Regions from separate parts of the Solibacillus sp. FSL K6-1126 genome, predicted to be linked through region 3. Evidence: riboswitches for the same ligand, from Rfam matches in the RefSeq annotation. Region 3 holds a riboswitch; each other region holds the start of a gene.

Region 1 (4,270 bases), 470 kb from region 3:
GACCGCTTGAAATTCATTTCGTTCCCGCTCAGCATTGGACAAGACGCATGCTTTGGGATACGAATACATCGCATTGGGGCGGATTTGTACTGCAAACGGCGTCAGATGCGCAAAGCATTTATTACGCTGGAGACAGCGGGTATTTTCCGGGATTCAAAGATATTGGCGAACGCTTCAACATACATACAGCGCTAATGCCAATCGGTGCATATGATCCGGAATGGTTTATGCATGCATCCCACGTGACACCGGAAGAAGCAATCCAGGCGTTTTGTGATGTCGGAGCAAAAGTATTCATCCCGATGCATTACGGTGCGTATATGCTGGCAGATGAGACGCCAAAGGAAGCGATAGACCGGCTGCATTTTCATTGGCAAGATGCGAATTTAGAAAATGAACAATTAAAATCGTTAGCGATCGGGGAGACCTTTCGAATGTAATTGGTGGTTTGTTAAACGCTTTGAAAGATTATCATCAGCGCAGAACAGCAGAATTCAAATTTGTGATTTTCATATTCGGAAAAAGGATTATTGCCGTGTTTTGTATGTTGAGGCAGGCAAAACGAAATTGAAAAGGAAGAAATGGCCCTCAATGAAAAGATTGATCCAGCATTTCCAGAAGGAGATGGCACGACAAAATTCACCCTCTAAACTATCTTTACTTGTTAAAGTTAAAAAACCTTGCCTTAACAAAATAATTAAGGCAAGGTTTTTATGGAATCTCTTATTTCTTATGACACTTTTTATTTACTAATAATATAAAACATTTACTTTATTACACTTGATACATTTTTCATGATATTGATTTCCTTTAAAATGATGATCACAATTTTGCTGGATTTCTTTTAAACTTTTCTCCAAAACAGCAAGGTGAGTTTTGAGCTGATTAATTTCCTCTTCAATTTTTCCGACCTTCATCCTAATGCCCCCTTAAGAAAGTTACTGATATATGTTACCACCAGATTGCTTAAACTGTTCAGCTTTTTCTTTCATACCTATTTCAATAGCTTCCTTCGTATCAAGTTCTTTTTCTTTTGCAAAATTACGAATATCTTGAGAGATTCTCATACTGCAAAATTTAGGTCCACACATAGAACAGAAATGTGCTGTCTTTGCACCTTCAGCAGGTAAAGTTTCATCATGATATTCGATTGCACGTTCAGGATCTAAAGATAAATTAAACTGATCTCTCCAACGGAATTCAAAACGAGCTTTTGATAAGGCATCATCTCTTTTATGTGCTCCTGGATGCCCTTTTGCCAAATCAGCAGCATGTGCAGCAATTTTATAAGTGACAACCCCTACACGAACATCATCTCTATTCGGTAAACCTAAATGTTCTTTTGGCGTTACATAACAAAGCATCGCTGTCCCATACCAACCAATCATTGCAGCTCCAATAGCAGATGTAATGTGATCATAGCCAGGAGCTATATCAGTTGTAAGAGGGCCTAAAGTATAGAAAGGAGCTTCCTTACAAACTTCCAGTTGTTTGTCCATGTTTTCTTTTATAAGGTGCATTGGCACGTGTCCCGGTCCTTCAACCATAACCTGTACATCATGCTCCCAAGCAATTTTTGTTAGTTCTCCAAGAGTTTCTAATTCCGCAAATTGAGCTTCATCATTGGCATCTGCAATGGAACCAGGACGTAAGCCATCCCCTAAAGAGAATGAAACATCATAAGTTTTCATGATTTCACAGATTTCTTCAAAGTGAGTATATAAAAAATTTTCTTTATGGTGGTGAAGACACCATTGCGCCATAATAGATCCACCTCGGGATACAATACCTGTTAAACGTTTTGCTGTTAACGGAACATACCGTAAAAGAACACCAGCATGAATGGTGAAGTAATCCACCCCTTGTTCGGCTTGTTCAATCAATGTATCACGGTAAACCTCCCATGTTAGGTCTTCAGCAACACCATTTACTTTTTCTAGTGCTTGATAAATAGGTACGGTACCGACAGGAACAGCCGAATTTCGAATAATCCATTCCCGTGTTGTGTGAATGTTTTTACCTGTTGATAGGTCCATAATATTATCAGCACCCCAACGTGTTGCCCATGTCATTTTTTCAACCTCTTCTTCGATGGAAGATGAAACAGCAGAATTGCCAATATTCGCGTTAATTTTTACATGAAAGTTACGACCTATTATCATGGGCTCTGATTCTGGATGGTTGATATTAGAAGGAATAATCGCTCGACCCTTTGCAACTTCATCCCGTACGAATTCAGGTTTCATATTTTCTCTAATTGCGATAAATTCCATTTCAGGCGTGATAATTCCTTTTCGTGCATAATGAAGTTGTGTAATATTTTTCCCTTTTTTAGCCCGTAACGGTTTCCGCTTTAAACCAGGAAACACGTTATGATTAGTACGAGGATCGTTTTTATCTTTATAACCATTATCCTCAGGCTTAATTTCACGACCATCATATTCCTCCACATCGCCACGTTCTTGAATCCATGTACTGCGAAGGGCAGGGAGACCTTTTGTAATATCGACAGAATAATCAGGGTCTGTATAAGGTCCGCTGGTGTCATACACACGTACTGGAGGATTTTCCTCTTCTCCAAACGTACCAGTTGTCGGGCTTAACACGATTTCACGCATTGGAACCTTAATGTCAGGTCTAGAGCCTGTTACATATACTTTATTGCTACCTGAAAAGTTAGACATAATGGAAATACTTTGTTCGTTTAATGAAGATGGTGACATTGACATAATAAATCTCTCCTTTTTTGAATATAAGGACAAGAGATAGAGCACAACAGTGAGGAGCTTAAAAAAGCTTATGAAGTACATAAAAAAGCCGGTGTCCAATAAATGGTCGGACCCGGCTAATATGTATACAGAAGTAGTATTACTATAATACGATGCTAACTTCCCCACGCTGGTATGATCCAGATCAGGTCCCAAGAGTCAAGAAACTTCAACGTGTTTCATTCTCAGCCCAACTTATTGGACTCCCCTAGTTATTTCTATTCAATTTTATATTAGTATACATGAAACTTCATTGAGATAAAAGGGAAAATTCAGAAAAGTATTTATTAGATGAATTACCTTACCGGATATTGATATCGTACTCATTTCGCATGCACATTACCAACCTCTGCATTTCTCGACGTTAAGAATATTAAAGAAACAAAACCCGAACGTATTATTATTTCTGATGAGTCAACATTTTCAGGAGGTGGACTTTTTTTATATTTAAGGAATTCTGAATCAGAAAGCGTTTTAATTCCTGCTTATTGAAAATCATCCTTGACGAAAAAAGCCATTCGTCATAAAGTAATGTTAAATTCATCAAGCATTAGGTGCCCGTTAAGGGAGAATAGGGAATAAAGTGAAAAGCTTTAGCGTAATCCCAACACTGTATAGAGGAGTTGCATAGCAAAACCCACTGGATTTACATTCTGGGAAGGGGCTATGAAATTGTGAATCTGAGCCAGGAGACCTGCCTAAGTATGCTTACTATTTATAGACACTGGATATGTCTGTAGTTTATTTGTTATCGAATAAACTGCAGGCTATTTTTATTGTCAAAAATACATTTAGATAGGGGAAACGAAACATGCAATTATTACAGCAAACAATTGATCAGATTCAAGGAATCGACCGAAAAATGGAAGAAAAAGCACGTACGTACATAGACTCTTTAGCCAAACCACCACAAAGCCTAGGGAAGCTCGAATCACTAGCTCTGCAAATCGCCACAATTACGGGTGACCTTGCGCCTAGAATCGATAATAAAGCGGTGATCGTCATGGCTGCGGATCACGGGGTGTATGAGGAGGGCGTAACGCCAAATCCGCAAAGTACAACGGTTTTCCAAACATTATCATTTCCGAAAGGGACGACAGGGATGTGTACGATTGCGAAAATTTCGAATGCACAAGTCATTCCGGTAGATATCGGTGTAAAAGAAGATTTACCTCAAGATGCTGGGGTAATCATTAAAAAGGTCAAATACGGGACAGACAATATGGCGAAAGGTCCAGCAATGACCCGAGAAGAAGCGATTCAAGCGATTGAAGTAGGAATTGAAGTCGCAACAGAAGCGATCCAAAATGGTATCAATCTCATTGGTACCGGGGAAATGGGTATCGGGAATACGACACCGAGTGCTGCGGTGCTTTCAGTGCTTCACGGCTGTGATCCGCTGGCAGTAACGGGCTTTGGAGCTGGTGTCGGAGCTGGCGGTATCGAATATAAAGCCGAAGTCATTCGAAAAGCGATTACCTTGAACGAGCCAAACGCCGAAG
Region 2 (4,270 bases), 430 kb from region 3:
TATACATCAGTGCAACCCCAGTTTACATTCGACCTTAATAAAAACCCGTTGTTGGACTTACCCCTGTCAAGTAGACAGCCTATAAAAAGACTAAGCAGCCATCTGGTGACGATATTCTATCGGTGCCAGATGGTTGAGTCGTTTTTGGAAGCGCTGGTAATTATAAAAGTAGATATATTGCTCAACAGCTTGTCTTACCGTTTCCTCTGAATAATCATGTAACAGATACAAGCACTCGCTTTTAAAGTGCGAGAAAAAGGACTCAATACAAGCGTTGTCATGGCAGTTTCCTTTGCGAGAATGACTGCCAATCATGCCAAGCTGCTCTACTGTTTGATGATACTTTATGGATGTGTATTGGTAGCCTTGATCTGAGTGAATGATGCTTCGATACACATTTCTTTTTGCGGTCAATTCCTGGAGGGTATCCATGACTAATTCTAAATCATTACGCTTGCTAATACGCCAAGCGACAATTTCGTTGTTATATAAATCCTGTACAGCTGACAAGTAGAGAAATCCATTTTTCGTTGGCAGATACGTAATATCTGTTACGAGCACCTCATTTTCTACACGTTCTTTAAATTGACGCTCCAACACATTATCAAATACACGTGAGAGACGGTTGCCCCATACGCGACGCTTTTTACGGATAATCGATTGAATACCCAACTCACTCATTAGTCGATAGACTTTCTTATGATTCACAAGAAAGCCTTTGTCCCGTAGAGCGATTTTCATGCGTGGATATCCATACATTTTGTGCGTTTGATGAATCGCTAAAATTTGCTCCTTTAAAACAATATCATTATGTTTGCGTAACGATACTTTGCCATTTTTAAGCCACTTATAGTAGCCTGAACGTTCCAATTTTGCCATTTTAGTAAGCCATGTAATGGGATAGCGATCTTTCATTTCTTCAATAATTTGATAACGATCTGAATAAGTAGGCATTCCTCCATTTACAGATTTGGATACTGCTTTTTTAAGTATTCGACCTGTGCCTTATAGTAATCACGTTCTTCTTCTACATTTTTAAAGTGGACCCGTTTTCCTTTTAAAGGATTCTTCTCACCTTTCGCACCAGAACCTGTAGATGCGATACGATTAAAAGCTTCGATGGATCCGACTTCTTTATATTTCTTCACCCAAGCTTTTACTTGAGAAACATTACGAATCTCATATCGATCCGCAATTTTTTGCATACTTTCATTGCCTGTTAAATAAGCTTGTACAATCTCTAACTTCAACTCGTTTGAATAAATATTATTTTTTCTCGACACAAAAAAATCCCCTTTAAGTAAAATGTTTACCTACAGCGTACTGTAGGTTTTTTAACATTGTCTACTTAAAGGGGATAATATCATGTTCGTAAAAGACCAGCAAAATTTTATTAATGTAATGGGCGTCAACCAGTTAAATACACTGGATAATATATCGCTGCTTGATATTTATTTGAGTGCCAATAATGTCATTGAACCGCACTACCACCAAAATGCGGCGGAACTTGTTTATTGTATTGCGGGAAGTGCGGTTGTTTCGATTTTGAATCCGTTTACGAAACAGCTGATGCATTTTCCGATTACCCCCGGCCAGGTCGCAAACGTCCCTCATGGGTGGTGGCATTACGAAGTCGCCACGCAAAACAACACGCATCTGCTCGCCATTTTCAACGCACCGACACCTGAAGTCATTTTAGGTTCCGACCTCCTCAAGCTGACACCAGCAAATATTATGGCCCACACATATGGGATGAACGAAAATTTGTGGACGCAGGCAGTTGCACCGGTACGGCCGAATACCTTCATCGGTCCACCAAACCCATGGCAGCAAGTCCAGCCTGGCAACTACGGCGGCGGGTATGAGCAGTAGTTTTTCTCGGTCAAAGGAATCAAATTTCAAAAATACATTTGCATAATGAAACGGCCGTGTTATGATAACTGTGAAATTAACCTAATATTGGAAGCAGGTAATCTGCTTATAATTGAATATGAAAACTACTAGGGGCGCCTGTTTGGCTGAGAAGAACCCTTTGCACCTGATCTAGGTAATACTAGCGTAGGAAAGTAGTGTCGATCCCTTTTTATTTGTTTTAGGCTGCGATACCACTTTCTTTAGTTGAAAGTGGTTTTTTTGTTGCAAAAATTTATTGTAAAGGATGGTAGAAATGAATAAAACGAGGAAGCTTACGTATTCAGCGATTATCGCTGCACTTACAACGATTCTCAGCAGTTTTGTGTACATCCCTTTAGGTTTTGCCAAAATTTTTCCAATTCAGCATTTTGCCAATGTTGTATCGGCGGTGTTGCTCGGTCCATGGTATGCGGTATTACAGGCATTCCTTACATCGACATTGAGAAACTTAATGGGGACAGGCAGTATATTTGCTTATCCGGGGAGTATGATCGGTGCCTTTTTGGCTGCGTTTCTATTTGCGAAAACGAAGAAGTTAGCGTTTGCGGCAGTAGGTGAAGTAATCGGGACCGGGTTGCTCGGTGCGATGGCTACTTACCCGATCGCCATTTTATTTTTAGGTCACGAAGCGGCGCTGTTCGGTTTTGTCCCGGCATTTATGATGAGTTCGTTTGCGGGTGCGCTTTTAGGCTATGGCTTGCTGAAGATTATGGTGAGAAACCGGGCGTTTGGCGGGATGCTTTATCAGAATGCCGGGTGAATGGAAGGTTTTTATTAGAAATTTTTGTGTCGATATTAGAACTTCTTGGCGGGATATTAGAACTTCTGCGCATGATATAAGAACAGTTTGGGATTTTGGTAAAACGGGCTTATTCCTAAATAATGTGCGCGTCCATTTTGCGCTAGCCTGCCGTTTTTATTAGAAGATTTATGATGGATATTAGAAGATTGCAGGGGGTTATTAGAACTTCTGTGAACGATATTTGAACATATTAAAGACTTATTAGCACAATGTACAATTATATTAGAAAATCTCACTTTTATTAGAAGATTTTAAAATATATTAGAACAACTCAGACCTTTATTAGAAAATGAAACGCCGGGTATCCATTCAGACACCCGGCACATTTTATTAAGGTAAATTAATCTGCCAAGATACTCCGTAACGGTCATTTACCCAGCCGAACTTCTTACTGAAACCGTAATTACCGATTGGCATTAGCGGATGCCCGCCTTCAAGCAATTTTTCATAAAGATGGTCGGTTTCTTCTTCCGTATCACACGTTATAAAAATAGAGAATGACGGTGTGAAGTCAAATTCATGCTTAATATTACTGTCAATGCACATAAATTCCTGACCTTTTATCGAAAAAGTGGCTTGCATGACTTTTCCTTCGTCTCCGCCTTCATTTGCCCCGTAGCGGACAATGCTTGTAATTTCCGCATCATCGATAAGTGATGTATAGAAGTTCATCGCTTCTTCTGCAACGCCGCCTTGAAACATTAAAAATGGTTTTGCGCTTTTCATCGTTATCTTCCTCTTTCCCACTAAAATTAAGTTCATTTGCACCACTTCAATGTAGCTTATTTTATCCTTTTACGCGAACTTTTCTCCCTACAGTTTAAAAGGCATCTCCAACTCGTAGATGCCTGTTTAATATTTAAATTCCGCAATAATTAGCTGTAATTCTCTGTGCCAACTCCGTTTAAACTATTGCTGATGATGACAGATCTATTAGAACATCACAGCACTTTATTAGAAATTCCTTGCCGAAAAACAAAACACCGGGTGGTCATAATCTCCATCCGGTGATTCATCAATTATTCCCCAAAAACAATATGCCACTCAGCGCGGCCAGCTAAAAATTCCTCAGCCAATGCTTTTGCACCTTCCAGGCTGTGACTTGCTGCCCAGCCGCATTGTACTTCATTACATGCGGGTACCGATTCCGCCTTCAATACATCCTTCAGCGTATTTTCAATAATCGTTAATACGCCGTCATAGTCATTGTAGTTCAGTAATGCCAAGTAAAAGCCTGTTTGACAGCCCATTGGCGATAAATCTACGACGTCTTCACTATGATTACGGATACGGTCAGCCATTAAATGCTCTAATGAGTGTAGTGACGGCATTTCCATATGCGCTTTGTTCGGCTGCTTGAATCGGATATCGTACTTTGTTACGACGTCGCCTTTTGCTCCTGTTTTCGTACCGGCAAGTCGTACGTATGGTGCTACTACTTTCGTATGGTCTAAATCAAAGCTCTCTACATTTGTTTTCTCTGTTGTCATGTTAAATCCCCCTAGATTAGATAAACTGCATCGATTTTATAAATTGTTGAATCCGTTCATTATT
Region 3 (4,270 bases):
GAACAAGTAGTACAATATGCATTAACAGAAATTCCTGCAAATAAAATTTTACTTGGGCAAAATTTGTATGGTTACGATTGGACATTACCTTTTGTACAAGGAGGAGATTACGCAGAAGCGATAAGCCCGCAACGTGCAATTGAAGTGGCCAAACGCTACAACGCAGCAATCCAATTTGACTATACAGCACAGGCACCCTACTTTAACTACTATGATGAGCAAGGGCGTTCACATATTGTCTGGTTTGAAGATGCACGTTCGATTCAGGCGAAGTTCGATTTAGTAAAGCGATTAAATTTGCGCGGAGTCGGCTATTGGAAGCTCGGTCTGCCATTCCCGCAAAATTGGCAGCTCATCGGGGCTAATTTTAATGTAGTGAAGAAATAGCAAAAGGAAAGAAAGTCAGATGAAAAAACATCTGACTTTTTGATTGTCATCTAAATTAAGAAGGAGATTTTATTGAAGCTGATGAAGTATTAGTAGTAGCTGAATAAAAGGGGGATTATAGATGGGGAATATTCCGGAAATTTTACAAAACTTACGTATCCCAGTAATCGGGGCACCATTGTTTATTATTAGCAATCCGAAATTGGTCATTGAACAATGTAAGGCAGGAATAGTCGGGTCAATGCCTGCGTTAAATGCAAGACCGGCAAGCCAGTTGGATGAATGGTTAGCTGAAATTACAGAGGAGTTGGCCAGCTATAATGCCAAAAATCCGGATCAGCCGGCAGCGCCATTTGCCATTAATCAGATTGTTCATAAAACAAATGAACGTCTGGAACAGGATATGGAGCTCTGTGTGAAATATAAAGTTCCGATTATTATTACTTCACTTGGGGCACGTGAAGAAGTATTTGAGGCAGCACATAGTTATGGTGGCATCGTTTTCCATGATGTCATTAACAATCATTTTGCAAAAAAAGCGATTCAAAAAGGTGCAGACGGCATCATTGCTGTAGCAACAGGTGCAGGTGGCCATGCAGGTCAGCAAAGCCCATTTGCGCTCGTACAGGAAATCCGTGAATGGTTTGACGGTCCATTAGCTTTATCAGGATCAATCGCGCGAGGACATTCGGTATTGGCTGCACAGGCGATGGGGGCTGATTTTGGCTATATCGGTTCACCATTCATCGCGACCGAAGAAGCGTTTGCTCGTCAAGAATATAAACAGATGATTGTTGATAGTACTGCAGAAGATATTGTATACAGCAATTTATTTACAGGAATCCACGGGAATTATTTGAAAGGTTCTATCATGAACGCGGGGATGGACCCGAGTAATTTAAAAGAAAGTGATCCTTCAGCAATGAACTTTAACGATAATACCGCAAAAGCCTGGAAAGATATTTGGGGCAGCGGGCAAGGAATTGGCGCGATTAAAGAGATTACTTCCACAAAACAATATGTCGATAAACTGGCCGAGGAATATGCTCAGGCTTTTCATGAACTGACTGGTAAAAGATCTGCAGTAACCCATCTACAATAGATGTCAGCGCATCATTAGTAACAAAACTTTTACTAACGATGCGCTATTTTGTGAATTTGTTATTGAACTATTAATTTCGTAATTTTGTGAATTCACTTGCCCGGTTCGAATTAATTTGTTACACTCTGGGTAATTAAATGCATTTGCGGGGGGACACAGCAGTGTTGAGAAGGTTAAAACCTGACCCTTAGAACCTGACCGTTAATACGGACGTAGGGAGCAAAGTACAAGCTATACATATGTACTTACTTTGGCTCCGCGTATATTTTACGTGGAGTCTTTCTTTTGCAAATACACAAGCATTTGATTTGCGGGGGGACACAGCAGTGTTGAGAAGGTTAAAACCTGACCCTTGGAACCTGGCCGTTAATACGGACGTAGGGAGCAATGAAAAGTGGTACGTACACTTTTTGGGGACGTCTCTCTATATGTTGAGACGTCCTTTTTGTGCTTCCGCCAACAAAAAGGAGGAGTAACAATGGGGTTTTGTGAAAAGGTAAGAAAAGAAACGGATTTTTATTGGGAGGCTAGCTTTTATCATCCTTTTGTACAAGGGATTGCAGATGGGAGTCTACCGCTGGAGAAGTTTAAGTTTTATATGTTGCAGGATGCGTATTATTTAAAACATTATACGAAAGTATTAGCTCTTGCAGCTGCAAAAGCGACAACGGATGATGATGTTCAATATTTTCTACAAACAGCAAAGTTTATCCATGATGCCGAGCTTGAGTTGCACCGTACAACGTTTAAAGAATTAGGTGTGACAGCGGATGATTTGGAACAATTCGAACCAGCACCAGCAGCCTATAACTATGTGAGCCATATGTACAATGCAGTGCATAACGGAGATGTAGCAGAAGCATTTGCGGCAATCCTGCCATGCCCATGGCTGTATCAGGAAATTGGGCAAAGATTAAAAGATGCATGCCCCAATATACCTCTTTATGAACAGTGGATTGCATTATATGCTTCCGAGGAGATGCTTCAAAATATTGAAGTACAAAAATCGATGCTAGATCGATATGCGAAAGAACAACCTGCAAAGCTTAAAGTACTACAGGAGCATTTTAAGAAAAGCTGTTATTACGAATGGATGTTTTGGGAAATGCCTTGGACGAAGCAAAGCTGGGAACAAGGAGTGTATGTAAATGAGTCTGCAAGCAATTTATAATAAACAACCATTAGTTCATTGTATTACCAACTATGTTGTCGCAAATTTTACAGCGAATGGCTTGCTGGCGGTAGGAGCTTCACCAGTAATGGCGGATGCAATAGAAGAAGTGGGTGAAATGGCTGCCCAGGCCAATGCTTTGCTTTTAAATATGGGCACTTTGAATGAACGGACAATAGAGTCGATGAAGAAAGCAGGACTTAGCGCAAACATGCATAATACTCCGGTTGTCCTTGATCCAGTAGGTGTAGGGGCAACGAAGTTTCGAGCGGAGACAGCACAACAATTGCTCGACCTTTTAAAGATTAATGTAATCCGTTGCAATATTGGAGAAATGGCGGCTCTGGCGGGAGTGAATTGGGCGTCTAAAGGTGTGGATAGTGGCAAAGGAGATATCGATGTTGCAGTGACTGCCAAAAAGTTGGCTAATAACTATCAATGTATTGTGATCGTAACAGGAGAACAAGATGTTATTACTGATGGGATAAGAGTGGAATTTGTAGAGGGTGGTCATGAAAAGGTGACAAAAATGACGGGGAGTGGCTGCTTGCTTAGTGCCTTTTGTGCAGCGGCGCTTGCAAACAGTAAAGAACCGTTTGATGACTTACTGACGCTACTAAATGAATATAAACAGGCAAGTGCCAATTCTGTTGCAACTATAGGAAATTTCCACACAAATTTCTTGAATGAACTAGAAAATTTAGCGGAGGGACGAAAATGATTACATGTACGATAGCAGGATCGGATAGCGGTGGCGGTGCCGGGATTCAAGCCGATTTAAAAACGTTTCAGGAACTCCGTGTATTTGGTACATCAGTAATCACCGCATTAACCGCACAAAATACTGAAGGAGTGCATGGAATTTTTCCGACAACGGCTGATTTCGTTCAAGCTCAGCTAAAGGCAGTACTTCAAGATTTCGACGTAAAAGCAATTAAGACAGGGATGCTGTTTAGTGCTGAAATTATCGAAGCCATTGTGACTTTACTAAAAAATACGGATATTCCGCTTATCGTTGATCCGGTCATGATTGCAAAAGGCGGTGCCAGTTTGCTAGAGCAGCAGGCAACAACAGCTCTTAAAGAAAAGTTATTGCCGCTCGCAACCGTTTGTACCCCGAATATACCGGAAGCGGAAATCCTGACAGGCTATAAAATACAAACGGAAAAGGATATCGCATCAGCGGCGCATGATTTATTAAGTCTGGGGCTGAAATGTGTTGTCATTAAGGGTGGTCACTTAAACAGTAAGCATGCGACAGATACGGTTTTCATTCGCGGGGTGCAACCATTTAAAATGAAAACCGAGCGGGTGGATACGAAACATACTCACGGTACAGGATGTACATTTTCTGCAGCGATTACCGCGGAAATGGCAAAAGGCAGATCGATAGAGGCAGCCATAATAGAAGCAAAAAAATATGTGCAGCTTGCAATCCGTCATCCGCTTAATATTGGTCATGGGTTTGGTCCGACAAATCATTTCGCCTATCATGAACAGCGGGGGATGTGCGATGTCCATGTCCTTTGATTTGAATAAATATTTTGTGATGGGAACGGCCAATTGTAAACGCGAACCATTGCTTGTTTTGGAAGAAGCTTTACAGGCAG

The links. Region 3 has a riboswitch for thiamine pyrophosphate ahead of tenA (thiaminase II). Riboswitches for the same ligand answer to the same signal wherever they lie in the genome.
Region 1: another riboswitch for thiamine pyrophosphate. It lies ahead of thiC (phosphomethylpyrimidine synthase ThiC); the one in region 3 lies ahead of tenA (thiaminase II).
Region 2: another riboswitch for thiamine pyrophosphate. It lies ahead of thiW (energy coupling factor transporter S component ThiW); the one in region 3 lies ahead of tenA (thiaminase II).

Annotation. Positions count from the first base shown of each region.
Region 1 is NZ_JBBOPD010000001.1:3,365,905-3,370,174, reverse strand. Features, by position in the region: gene MHH44_RS16775 (MBL fold metallo-hydrolase) at 1-440, shown strand, start outside; gene MHH44_RS16770 (serine protease) at 750-917, opposite strand; gene thiC (phosphomethylpyrimidine synthase ThiC) at 939-2,723, opposite strand; TPP riboswitch at 2,874-2,988, opposite strand; cobalamin riboswitch at 3,304-3,484, shown strand; gene cobT (nicotinate-nucleotide--dimethylbenzimidazole phosphoribosyltransferase) at 3,580-4,270, shown strand, end outside.
Region 2 is NZ_JBBOPD010000001.1:3,321,411-3,325,680, forward strand. Features, by position in the region: gene MHH44_RS16525 (IS3 family transposase) at 91-954, opposite strand; gene MHH44_RS16530 (transposase) at 963-1,283, opposite strand; gene MHH44_RS16535 (cupin domain-containing protein) at 1,366-1,872, shown strand; TPP riboswitch at 1,993-2,082, shown strand; gene thiW (energy coupling factor transporter S component ThiW) at 2,168-2,674, shown strand; gene MHH44_RS16545 (VOC family protein) at 3,047-3,442, opposite strand; gene MHH44_RS16550 (S-ribosylhomocysteine lyase) at 3,736-4,206, opposite strand; gene MHH44_RS16555 (amino acid ABC transporter ATP-binding protein) at 4,223-4,270, opposite strand, start outside.
Region 3 is NZ_JBBOPD010000001.1:2,892,075-2,896,344, reverse strand. Features, by position in the region: gene MHH44_RS14375 (glycoside hydrolase family 18 protein) at 1-387, shown strand, start outside; gene MHH44_RS14370 (NAD(P)H-dependent flavin oxidoreductase) at 509-1,489, shown strand; TPP riboswitch at 1,627-1,725, shown strand; TPP riboswitch at 1,792-1,890, shown strand; gene tenA (thiaminase II) at 1,968-2,660, shown strand; gene thiM (hydroxyethylthiazole kinase) at 2,638-3,381, shown strand; gene thiD (bifunctional hydroxymethylpyrimidine kinase/phosphomethylpyrimidine kinase) at 3,378-4,190, shown strand; gene thiE (thiamine phosphate synthase) at 4,174-4,270, shown strand, end outside.